One region of the Sporomusa rhizae genome, then DNA from elsewhere that is predicted to be linked to it. Evidence: riboswitches for the same ligand, from Rfam matches in the RefSeq annotation. Region 1 holds a riboswitch; the other holds the start of a gene.

Region 1 (5,549 bases):
ATCAAAAGCAATACTGCCTAGTTTCTTAACCGCCGCTGAAGCAGTCAATCCTTCGGCAATTTCTACCTCGCCGCTAAGATTTTTTTCCCCTGTCATGTAATTAGTGTAGTAGAGTTTATTCGCCAAAGCATTGAGCACGTTATTCACTGCTGAGTCATTTGTCAAGTCAATGCCGCTATTATCCGTTCGCAGCGTAATGACAGAGCCGCTTGCCGCCGACTCAACAAAAGTATCGCCGCCAAGGATCGTTGCCGGCACAGCGGCGTCGTGCCCATAGTTAATCAGAGTATTGCCGCTGTAGTTATTAAAGTACAATCCGGTATCCCCGGCTTGATAAATGACGCCGCGCGTCCATTTACTGCTGCCGCCGGTAAATTTCGTCACATAGCTGACATTATCAAAGCCGCTGTCGCCCAAACCGTTGCCGTCGCTAAGCGCAGCACCCCATGGACTGTTGGTCCATTCCGCCCCGTTTTGCAGCCACAGATTAAAATCCCCCACGAGTGGCTGACCAACATTTTGAGCCGCACCTTTCCAGTACGAGTTGGAAGTTGTCAGCGCCAGATTAATCTTGCCATTCTTATAATCAGCTTTTTTCGATGAATCATCATGAATAGTAAAAATATCGCCTTCCAGTTTGACCTGGTTCGTGCCTGGCTTGGTTCCGTCCGTTCCTGTATTCATATTTACTGTTCCGCTATAAGCCGCCAGCGCCAAATAGGTCCTGTCGGTGGCATTCGGCGTTATGATCCTGCCGCCGCCAAGCAAATTCACAACCGCACTCTTGTCAAATGTGTTGTCATAATAGTCGTCGGCGGCAGCACCGGTGCCCTTGACCGCCAAATCCACCGCACCGGTTACCATTATCACACTGCCGTCAGACTGATTGTTGAAAATGCCGGTTGTCTGCCAGCGGGGATTATTGTTATAGCTGTAGCCGTCGGAATAGACTCCCCAGGGATTATTCGCGTCGGTAGCATTACGCATGGTAAGCTTGCCGTTAATCAGCAGCTTTGCCTGCGCTCCCTCACTGGTGCCGGACGGTGTGTAGCGTATGCCATAGGCCCCTCCGAGACCGTGAGCAGTAATATTTACATCCCCATTAATCGTCAGGCTGCTGCCATCCAAGCCGGTAATGCCGTCGGCATACCGGTTGGCATACACACTAGTAGAGCTAATTGTCAGCGGATAATTACTGTTAATAATCATTTTTTTATTGACATCGGCAAAAATTCCGGGATTGCTGTAGGCATTCTGACCGGCATAATTCTGATCATTTACCGTAACCATTACAGGTATGGGAATACCATACGTGTCAGTCCCGTCACTGCCTGTTACACGATTGACATAATCATTCGCGGCATTGGCACCGCCTAACGACTCGTTAATGACTGTCAGGTAGTTTCCCTGGCCGGTTATATTGTTAAACGTAACGCTGCCGGTCCTCAAAGCCGCCGAGGAAGAAGTCATTCCTTCGGCAATTTCCACCTTGCCGTCCAGGTTTCTCTCGCCCGTCGTATAATTCACATAGATCAATTTTTCGGCTAAGGCATTCAGTACCCCGTTTACCATAGCTTTGTCGTTGGCAACATCAATGCCCGAACTGTCCGTCAACAACGTAATCGCGGCGTTCGTGCCCTTGGTCTTGTCTGCCGAAACAATTTTAATTGCGCCGCCCTTTAAAGCCGCAGGCGTCGTTTGGTCATGCGTGTAAGTCACCAGCGTATTCCCGCTGTATTTATCAATCGTTAACGGCGCAACTTCGTCTTTTGCCTGTTGGACAATAACACCGCGGGTTGCCTCACTATCGCCGCCATAGAATGCCGTCAGCTCCTCGGCGTTATAATTGGCTTTGCCCGGATTCGTCCAAACAGCGCCGTTTTGCAGCCACATATTTAGCGTAGAGCCAGTATCAGTGTCACCAAAATTCGACATAGAAGCATAGCCGTTAAGAGAAGATTTATCCGTTACCAGCGCGACATTTATGCTGCTGCCATAGGAGGCGACAATATTGCCGTCAATGACCGTGTCTGCTAAGCCGGCTGCTACCCCGGTATTTGTCGTAACCACATTGACATTGATTTTGCCTTTGTCGTAGGCAAATACCGCATCTCTGCCCTTGATAGTACCGCCGCCCACAGAAATGCTGCCGCCCTGCTCGGCATACAAAGCCCTGATGCGTGCATCGCCCCCGCTGACGTCCAGGTTCAATAGCCCGTTTATCGTGATACTGCCCCCGTGTGCTTCAATACCGGCGCTTTTGTTGCAATTGGCCGGCACCGCAACAACAACTTTATCCGCCGTAACTTTGATATTACCGTTTTCCCCGGCGTAAAGACCAAAACCAGCTACTGACTGATCATCATCATCACCATCATTGTCGCTGTAATCCGTCGCTTTGAGTGTCAGTATTTTCCCCGGCGCATTAATGGTCAGCATCTTATTATCAGCAAAAAGGGCGGCAACGCCTTTCGCCTCGTTTTCTATAAAAACATAAACATCCACTTTGTCATTGTTCTTATCAACCGTAATCGATGTATCGCTATCAAAATTGTACGTCGAATAATCCTTTGTCGCTGCCGCATAAGCGGTATCTTTACTACTGTCGCCGGTAATCGGAGTCGTGTAATCGGCGGCCAAAACTCCCGGCGGATTCAGCAGACAACCCGCAAAAGCCAGTGCAATCGTCTGTTGAAGCAACCGTTTCCTTCTTGCGGAAATTTTCCCCTGTTTTTTCATCACCACTATGCCCTCTCCGGATTATTTTTGTTTTAAACTTGTAATCACGTCTTTTGTCAGGTCTGTGCCGCCATACAGCATCTCTTCGGCTTTGACGACATAACCAATACCTTTGTCCTTTGCAACTTTGGCAATGGCCTGTACTACACTCTCACGAATCGGCTGCATGATTTCCGTTTCTTTTCTTGCCAAACGCTGGTTTAATTCTTTTTCCAAGTCGGCTTTGCCCTTAGCGTCCAAGCTGGGAGCCTTTACATCATATTCCTGCTGTGCTTTTTTCTGTTCTTCCAGAATGATTTTTCCTGCTTCGTTTACATCAGGATGAGCAGCATAAACCGCCAGCAGATTCACATAAGCCGGCTCATAAGAATCCTTCGCCTCCGCAGGCACTGTGCCCACCCCTAGCAGCCCAAACACGCACACTACGTAAAACAAAAAACTCAGCATGCTTTTTTTCATCAGTATCAACTCCTTCAAATACAGGTTTGAGAAGAAACAATCAGAATGATTCCGGTTATTGCGTACATTGCGATTTTATGCACTTACGAATTTCTCTCACCCCCATGTTTTTAAAATAAAATTACTCCACCGCCTATGATTGCATTGGAGCATATATCAAATTTTAATCTTGCGTGCCGCATCCGTTCATCCTTGTTGCCTGCCTGCCCGTTTTGCAGCAATATAGGCAATAAAAAAACCCCCTTGTCAGGAGATGTTTTACGCTAGCGGCCAATAGCATTTTCCGGTCACTTACCGTAATCCCCTCCCTGTCACTCGCAGGTACAATGGCGATTGTCGTACAGGCAGTTCTCCTGACTTAGGATCATCGCGTCTTCAAACCTTCCCGGAACACTACCGTTCCAGTGGCATATCTTGAAGCAGCTCCCCCATCACAGTGGCGGGACCGTGCCGGCATTACACCGGCTTCCCTATTAAGCCCCAAAGGGCACCTGCACCCTATATCGATTTTTAGTACTCCGGCTAATGTTCCATTGACTAAATCATTAAGTAAAAAAATCATTCTCTTCCCGGAATTTTAACTATTTCACAATATTTTCGCGTTCTGGATTATGTTTCCATAGTAGCGAAGATGAGAATATCCGTAAATACCTCAAACGAGGTAGCTTTTAAGGTTTTTCTACACTTTTAAGAACAAAATGCAAGCTGGTAGCATATCCTGGCAAAAAAAAAGAATCCTGTCTTTTATCAGGAGTCTTTGTCTCAAAATGTAAACAAGCTATTTTCCCTTTGTTTTATACCTGGCAGCAAGTCGAAGATATACTTACATAACCAAAACTATATGGCGGCTAATAAAGAATTACATACAAAATTCGAACATCAAGACTGGATCGGTAATATTCTCCAAAACATCTTTAGTACCTATTTCTTATAAACTTCATAATTAAGCATACCACGCATCATTGCCCGAATGGCAACATTTACCGATTAGTTCAGTACGAGAAGTTGTCCCCGTTTTGGCCAGCAGGTTTCTTACATGCGATTTCACGGTTTCAAAGCCAATACTCAGCGTCTCACTGATTTCTTTGTTCGTTTTTCCGGCAGCAATTGCATGAAGAATATCTTTCTCTCTTGAGGTAAATGTTATCCCATTAGCAGAATTAATTTCATCACCAGCTCGATAGTCAAACACTACCATAACAAATGTCTGCTCTTCTGAATAAAACGAAAAACAGTTAAAAGTAATGATATCCAGCTGCTGATTTAGCATACCGCTGTAATTAGACAAAAGCGTTTCTTTTTCTTTAACCATAACCATAAACTGCCGGCAAACCCCTCGCAGTTGTTGATACAATCCAGGAGCAGCTTTTCCAAATACCCGTTTTGCTTTCGCATTTGCATAAATAATTTCACTCTTATAGTTGAGAATGCAAATACCTTGATTAGCTTGATGAAACAAAACCTCCCAATATTTTGATCCGTACATCGCTTACCCTCAGTCTTTATCGTTAGTTTTACTACCGATCAGTCTTGAAATAAAAAATGTTATGCGGACAATTCTTTTATTTATAGAAACAGCAGCTGGTTTAGAATACCTAAAACCCATACAAATCTTTTCGCCGAAATGAAAAAAGCTCCCGACTTCACTAGGAGCACATACATTAAACTGTCAATAGAAAAAAATCACTTACAGTTTTCATAATCTCCTCCCCATCGTTCGTAGGTACATCGGCGATTGTTAGACAGGCAGTTCTCCTGGCTCCGGTTCTTTGCTTCTCCACGTCTTCCCAAAGCTACGCCTCAGTGACATTATGCGAATTCGCTCCCCGTTACAGTGGCGGGACCGCGCCGGCGTTTCACCGGCTTCCCTATTAAGCCCTCCCGATGCACTAACATAATCAGTTGCATACAGACATGTTCAGCATCTCTCGACAGGCACCTATCCCAACAGTATTCTTTTTTTGAGTGAATCATAGAGTTCCATATTCTCTATTTAAGATTAGTCTATACCGGCACAAGCGTAAATCCCTCAAATGAGGTATTTTGTTAAACTTTTTTTATTTAATCAGACTTTTTTTTCTACCCCAAAAGTACCTATCCTTAGCACTATACTTGTTTTTTAGAAAATAACAAGAAGCCTCACGCTATATACATCCTATAGCGGGGGGCTTCTTGTCAGATACAGAAACTGTATCCAAATCCCCTCCCCATCGCTCGCAGGTCAATGGTGATTGTTTTTCAATTTTTTGGAAGAACAGCTTTGCCATTAATTATTTAAATGATAATTTTTGGCGATAATATACATGGATTCGGCAAAGGTCTTTACCGGAACGGGAGCAAATTTTCCCGTT
Region 2 (5,549 bases), 540 kb from region 1:
GCTGCAGCTGTTGGCGATTGGACTACCTATATGGTTACCGCCGGTCAGTTAGCCATGGCATTCCCCGATACAACAACCGGTTTTATTGGTTCCTATCTTAAATTTTTAGGGGTATTTGCGCTCACGCAAATTCCTTTAGCCGTCAGCGAAGGATTTTTAAGTGTGATAGTTTACAATATGCTGCAAAGTTACGATAAACAGGGATTAATTTCATTATGGCCTCATAAGGAGGGAGATCCAAAAATATGAAAAAACAAAATGTCATATTGCTGCTTTTTGTTATTGCATTGGCGGTAGTACCTCTCATTATTCATACTGATGGGATTTTTTCCGGAGCCGACGAACAATTAGTCGGTATAGTGAAAGGCGTTAGCCCGGATTATGAACCATGGTTTAATACTATTTGGGAGCCGCCCTCCGGTGAGGTGGAAAGCTTTTTGTTTGCGGTACAAGCCGGGCTTGGAGCAGGGTTTCTTGGTTATTTTTTTGGGTATTATCGAGGGCGGAATGCTTCTAGAACAGAGTGAGCAAGGCTAAGTGACAAAATAGCCGGGGCGGGAGAATGATAAATGTTTTATTTGGATTATCTGGCCTATAATAATGCATTGCGCCAAGTCAGTGTGACGGAGAAAATGGTATTAGGCGGAGGTACTTTAGCTGTGGCGTTGTGTTTTCCTCAGCCGGTAACCCTCTTAAGCATCATTTTGCTTATGCATGCGGTGATGCTATATGCCCGTATTCCTGTGCGATATATTTTACAGCTCTGGCTAATACCTCTTGGTTTTTTAGTTGCAGGATTGGTTTCTGTGCTTCTCAGCTTTTCGACCCAGCCGTTTTCGGCGTGGTTTCTGTTGTCAATAGGGACGCTATATATCGGAATTACTCTTGAGGATGTTTTTCGGGTGCAAGGCTTACTTCTCAGGAGTATGGCTTCGCTGTCTTGCTTATTTATGTTGGCAACAACTACTCCGGTGGCGTATATTACCGCGATTTTTTCACGTTTTTCCCCTTTACGCGTAGTGATGGAAATTGCTCTGCTTACTTACCGGTTTATTTTTGTCTTTCATGAAGCGCTGGCACAGATTTATATGGCGCAGCAATCACGGCTGGGCTATTCGGGAATGACGCAGTCTCTTTACTCACTGGGTTTGTTGGCTGCCAATGTTGGCCGTAAGTCGTTTGTTACATCACATGAACTATATATCGCGCTATTAGCCAGAAATTACAGCAATCAACTGATATTTCAGTATGCTCGTCAACCAGTGAACTTCTACCGGCTGTTGGTGATTTTGGGGTTACTTGCCGGTTTAATAGGCACTGCGGCCATTAGGTGAAAATGCTTGTAAGGAGCTTTTTGCATGTCAACAACCTCACTGATCGAAGTACGTAATCTTTCTTTTAGCTATCATTTAGCTAAAAAAGTCTTGGATTGTGTTCAAATGAGTATTCCACGTGGTGCCAGAATTGCTTTGGTAGGACCCAATGGAGCCGGTAAGTCTACGCTCTTTTTGCATCTCAATGCTATCCTTCGGCCACAGGCAGGAAGTCTTTTATATGAGGGGCAAGCATATGAGTACTCCAGATCCTTTGTTACCATGCTAAGGCAGCGGGTGGGGCTGGTGTTTCAGGATCCGGATGCGCAACTGTTTGCCGGAAGTGTATTGGACGATGTATTATTTGGCCCAATGAATTTGAAATTAACGCCGAAGGTTGCTCATAAGAGAGCGGAAGCCGCACTGGATGCTGTCAAAATGCTGGAATACCGCAACGAACCTATACACTTTTTAAGCCATGGGCAAAAAAAACGGGTCGCAATGGCGGGCGTACTGGCTATGGAGCCGGAAGTTCTTATCATGGATGAACCAACGGCTGGACTCGATTATCCAGGGGTGCTGAATTTGAATGATATTATGGCAAGGCTGCACAACCAAGGCACGACATTGGTAGTGGCGACACATGATGTTGAATGGGTGTGGGGATGGACGGATTTTGTCTATGTATTATCGCAGGGCCAAACAGTGGCTAGTGGCAATCCTGCCGATGTGCTTGTCCGTTCAGACCATACAGCGTTTGGTTATGCTCAGCCGGTGCTTGGCGAAATATATAATGAATTGCGGCAGCGCCAACTTATACTTCCCGGTAATCACTTGCCGCGAACGGCGGCGGAGTTAATCAATCTTTTAACGAGCTCACGCCCATGACTACATATTTCTCATAATCATTCGAAAATCGAATAATTATGAGTCGATATAAATATTTTACATATGTAAATAGTCCTGTTATATTATAATTAATAAAAATATTTTTGTATAACGTTATGTAAGTAATGAACTGAAAAACAAAAAAATGATAGGAATAGGTGCCCAACGGGCTTAATAGGGAAGAACGGTGAAAAGCCGTCACGGTCCCGCCGCTGTAAGGGGAAGGAAACCTGCAAACATGTCACTGGAGTAATCCGGGAAGGCGCAGGCAACCAATGAACCTGAGTCAGAAGAACTGCCTATTTGACAATCGCCGCTTGACCTGCGAGAGATGGGGAGGGGATTATTGGAACAGTCATGATTCCGTTTTTCGACGGAATTAATTGATTTTCTTATAATTAGCCCTTTCTGTGTTATACGGAAAGGGCTTGATATTTGTGATGAAAAATGAAATTTATATAGTTAGTTGGAGGGTAAAATATGTTAAGAGTAATTAGTTTGGGAAATTCATTGACAAAGGCACAGCAAAAAATAGTGAACAATAAAATTAATAATATGGATGGTGCTTCCTATATACCACTTAGTATTGTTAATAATAATCTGGTTATCGGGGCCGATATCGGAGCTGATACCGGAATCAATATTAAGAAGGTCTATAAGGAAGATGGCGAATGTTTTTTGCGGCAAGATTGGGATTGTGTTCATTCAGTATAAGGGTAAATAAGAATGAGGTATGTTGAAATTTTGATATTTATATCTGATGTATGTTGACAAATTAGCAAACCTATATATGTCAAGGATGAAAGTCTTGGCAAGGTTTGAGAGAGCAAACTGATATACTCCCTTTATAGTCAATGTCATTAAGTTAATGCTGAAAAACACAACCATCCAGATTAAGATGGTTGTGTTTTTCTTATACATACAGGTGGGCATATAAAATTTATCAATTATAAAAAAACACTTGACAAATAAATAAAAATCGAAGGCTTCGCCTTGAAAATGAGGACATTTTTAAGGAGGCCTTTTAAAATGAAAAAGAAAGCATATCCAGAGCAGGTACGAACTGCGCTGCACCAAGCGATACGCTCAATCACAGCAGATTTACCGGCTTGCGTGAAACGACCAGGGCAAGATTTTTCACGCGAACGCAAATTATCACTGCATACTATGCTGCTTATGCTTGTAGGCATGGGAGGCAATAGCCTTTCAAAAGAATTATATGATTGGCTAGGCTATTCGTCAGAGACTGCAACCGCTTCAGCATTTGTCCAGCAGAGAGACAAAATTCGTCCAGAAGCACTGAAACTACTGTTTCACGAATTTACAAGACTAACAGTATCGGAGAATTCATTACAAGACTACAGGTTGCTCGCTGTTGACGGTTTGGATTTGAGACTTCCGTCAAATTCAAATGATGGATTCTCCTCCATCAGGAACAGCGAAGATAGCAAAAATTACAATCTTGTGCATTTGGACGCTATGTATGACCTGATGGGCAAGGTTTATGTCGGTGCATCCGTACAACCCAAGAAAGGCATGAATGAGCATAAAGCCTTAGTATCCATGGTAGACCAGTCTGAAATCAGCGGAAATGTAATTGCAATCATGGATCGGGGATATGAGTCATTCAACAATATCGCTCATTTTCAGGAGAAATCATGGTACTATATCATCCGGGCGAAAGAATCCTATGGGATTATATCAAGGCTTTCTCTACCAAATTGCCCGGAATACGATGAAGAAATCACGTTAACTCTCACCCGGCGCCAAACCAAAGAAACGTTACCGCTTTTAAAAGCATACCCCCATCGGTATCGATGGATACAACCACATACGACATTTGACTTCATTAAACCGAAAGATTCCAAGTTTTATGATTTACATTTTCGTGCCGTTCGCTTCGCTATTGCTGATGGTGTGTATGAAACGGTTTATACAAATCTCAATGCCGAAGATTTTCCGCCGGAGAAAATAAAACAGTTCTATAATCTGCGCTGGGGAATTGAGACATCTTTTAAGGAGCTTAAATATGCTGTGGGTTTGGCAAGTCTGCACAGCAAAAAGAAGGATTTTATATTGCAAGAGATTTTTGCCAGACTAATTCTATACAATTACTCTTTCATTATCATGCATCACATCAGTATTTCGGAAGATTTGCGAGTAAATTTTCCAGTGGCTTTAAATATATGCCGTCAATTTTTGAGAGAGTTAATTCCAGCGGTCCAAGTTCTTAAACTGATAGGTAAGCACCTTTCCCCAATACGCCCTGGCCGACAATTTCCTAGATATCAAAATCCAATTTCAGCAGTAGGGTTCCAGTACAGAATTATTTGAGATTTAACATGCGTGAAAGGACTTTACAGATGCTTTTCGGGCATCTGCTTTTGTGTTGCTCAAAAGTCAAAAACACCTGCGTTTTCTATGTTATTCTGTGTATGCGACAACCCCAGCGGTATCACTTTTCTACTACTGGGGTTTCTTATAAGCTTATCTTAATGACATTGCCTTTATAGTTGACAGTTAAAATAATAACTGTTCTATAAAGGGAGTATTTTTCATTATTTTCTAATTAACTATCATCACTATCCGGCCAATTAGTATAAATATATATATAGGCGTTGCTTTTGCCTCCCATGTTGCTTTTATGGAGAAAGAAACTTACCAGGCAGGCCTAAGTTCACCTTTATGAAAACGATAGTAAGAAAGGAATTGAACTTGTGAAGAGTAGGGAAGAGTATTTGAAGGAATTAATCGACAGGCAAACCGAAAGTTTGAATATCGAGTTTAAGAGATGGATCGACCCCAAATCGCCGGAAGGAATTGCGAAGATTATTAAAGTCTGCATTGCTATGAGAAATAATAATGGTGGCTTCTTTTTCATTGGTTTTGATGAAGAATCACGGCAACCGGATGTTAATAATGCGCCTACTCAGGATGTGCGGGAGCTTTTTTCTCTTGACAACATTCAATCTATTGTTTCGAAATACGCCTATCCGCAATTTGAAATAGATATTTGTTTTATTGAAAAAGATGGGCAGGATTATCCCGTGATCTGTATCGAAGAGGGGATACGCACACCCGTTTCGACTAAGTCTGAATTAAGAGATTCCCATAATAAGTTGTTAATTAAGCAGAATACCGTTTACGTTAGAACATTAAAAAGCAATGGAACACCGAGCACTTCTGAAGCAACCTATCAAGATTGGGGAAAATTGACTTATATTTGTTTTGATAATCGGGAAGCGGATTTAGGGCGGTTTATCCGGCGACATCTTTCCCATATAGACAAAGGAGTTTTGCAGTCTTTATTTAGCAGTATCATTGAATTTTCGCAGACTCGATCGGAGC

Evidence for each region. A riboswitch is a leader RNA that binds a small molecule or an ion and turns the genes downstream of it on or off. The one in region 1 is predicted to bind cobalamin.
Region 2: linked by a shared signal. The riboswitch ahead of SRRS_RS03155 (hypothetical protein) and the one ahead of SRRS_RS05535 (OmpH family outer membrane protein) in region 1 are both predicted to bind cobalamin.

What each region holds. Positions count from the first base shown of each region.
Region 1 covers NZ_CP156925.1:1,228,557-1,234,105, reverse strand. Annotated here, with positions in the region: gene SRRS_RS05540 (autotransporter domain-containing protein) at 1-2,739, opposite strand, end outside; gene SRRS_RS05535 (OmpH family outer membrane protein) at 2,761-3,198, opposite strand; cobalamin riboswitch at 3,524-3,708, opposite strand; gene SRRS_RS05530 (LuxR C-terminal-related transcriptional regulator) at 4,142-4,657, opposite strand; cobalamin riboswitch at 4,926-5,107, opposite strand; gene SRRS_RS05525 (hypothetical protein) at 5,465-5,549, opposite strand, start outside.
Region 2 covers NZ_CP156925.1:691,956-697,504, forward strand. Annotated here, with positions in the region: gene SRRS_RS03135 (energy-coupling factor ABC transporter permease) at 1-249, shown strand, start outside; gene SRRS_RS03140 (energy-coupling factor ABC transporter substrate-binding protein) at 246-527, shown strand; gene cbiQ (cobalt ECF transporter T component CbiQ) at 570-1,334, shown strand; gene SRRS_RS03150 (energy-coupling factor ABC transporter ATP-binding protein) at 1,359-2,201, shown strand; cobalamin riboswitch at 2,341-2,519, shown strand; gene SRRS_RS03155 (hypothetical protein) at 2,682-2,915, shown strand; gene SRRS_RS03160 (IS4 family transposase) at 3,231-4,535, shown strand; gene SRRS_RS03165 (helix-turn-helix domain-containing protein) at 4,940-5,549, shown strand, end outside.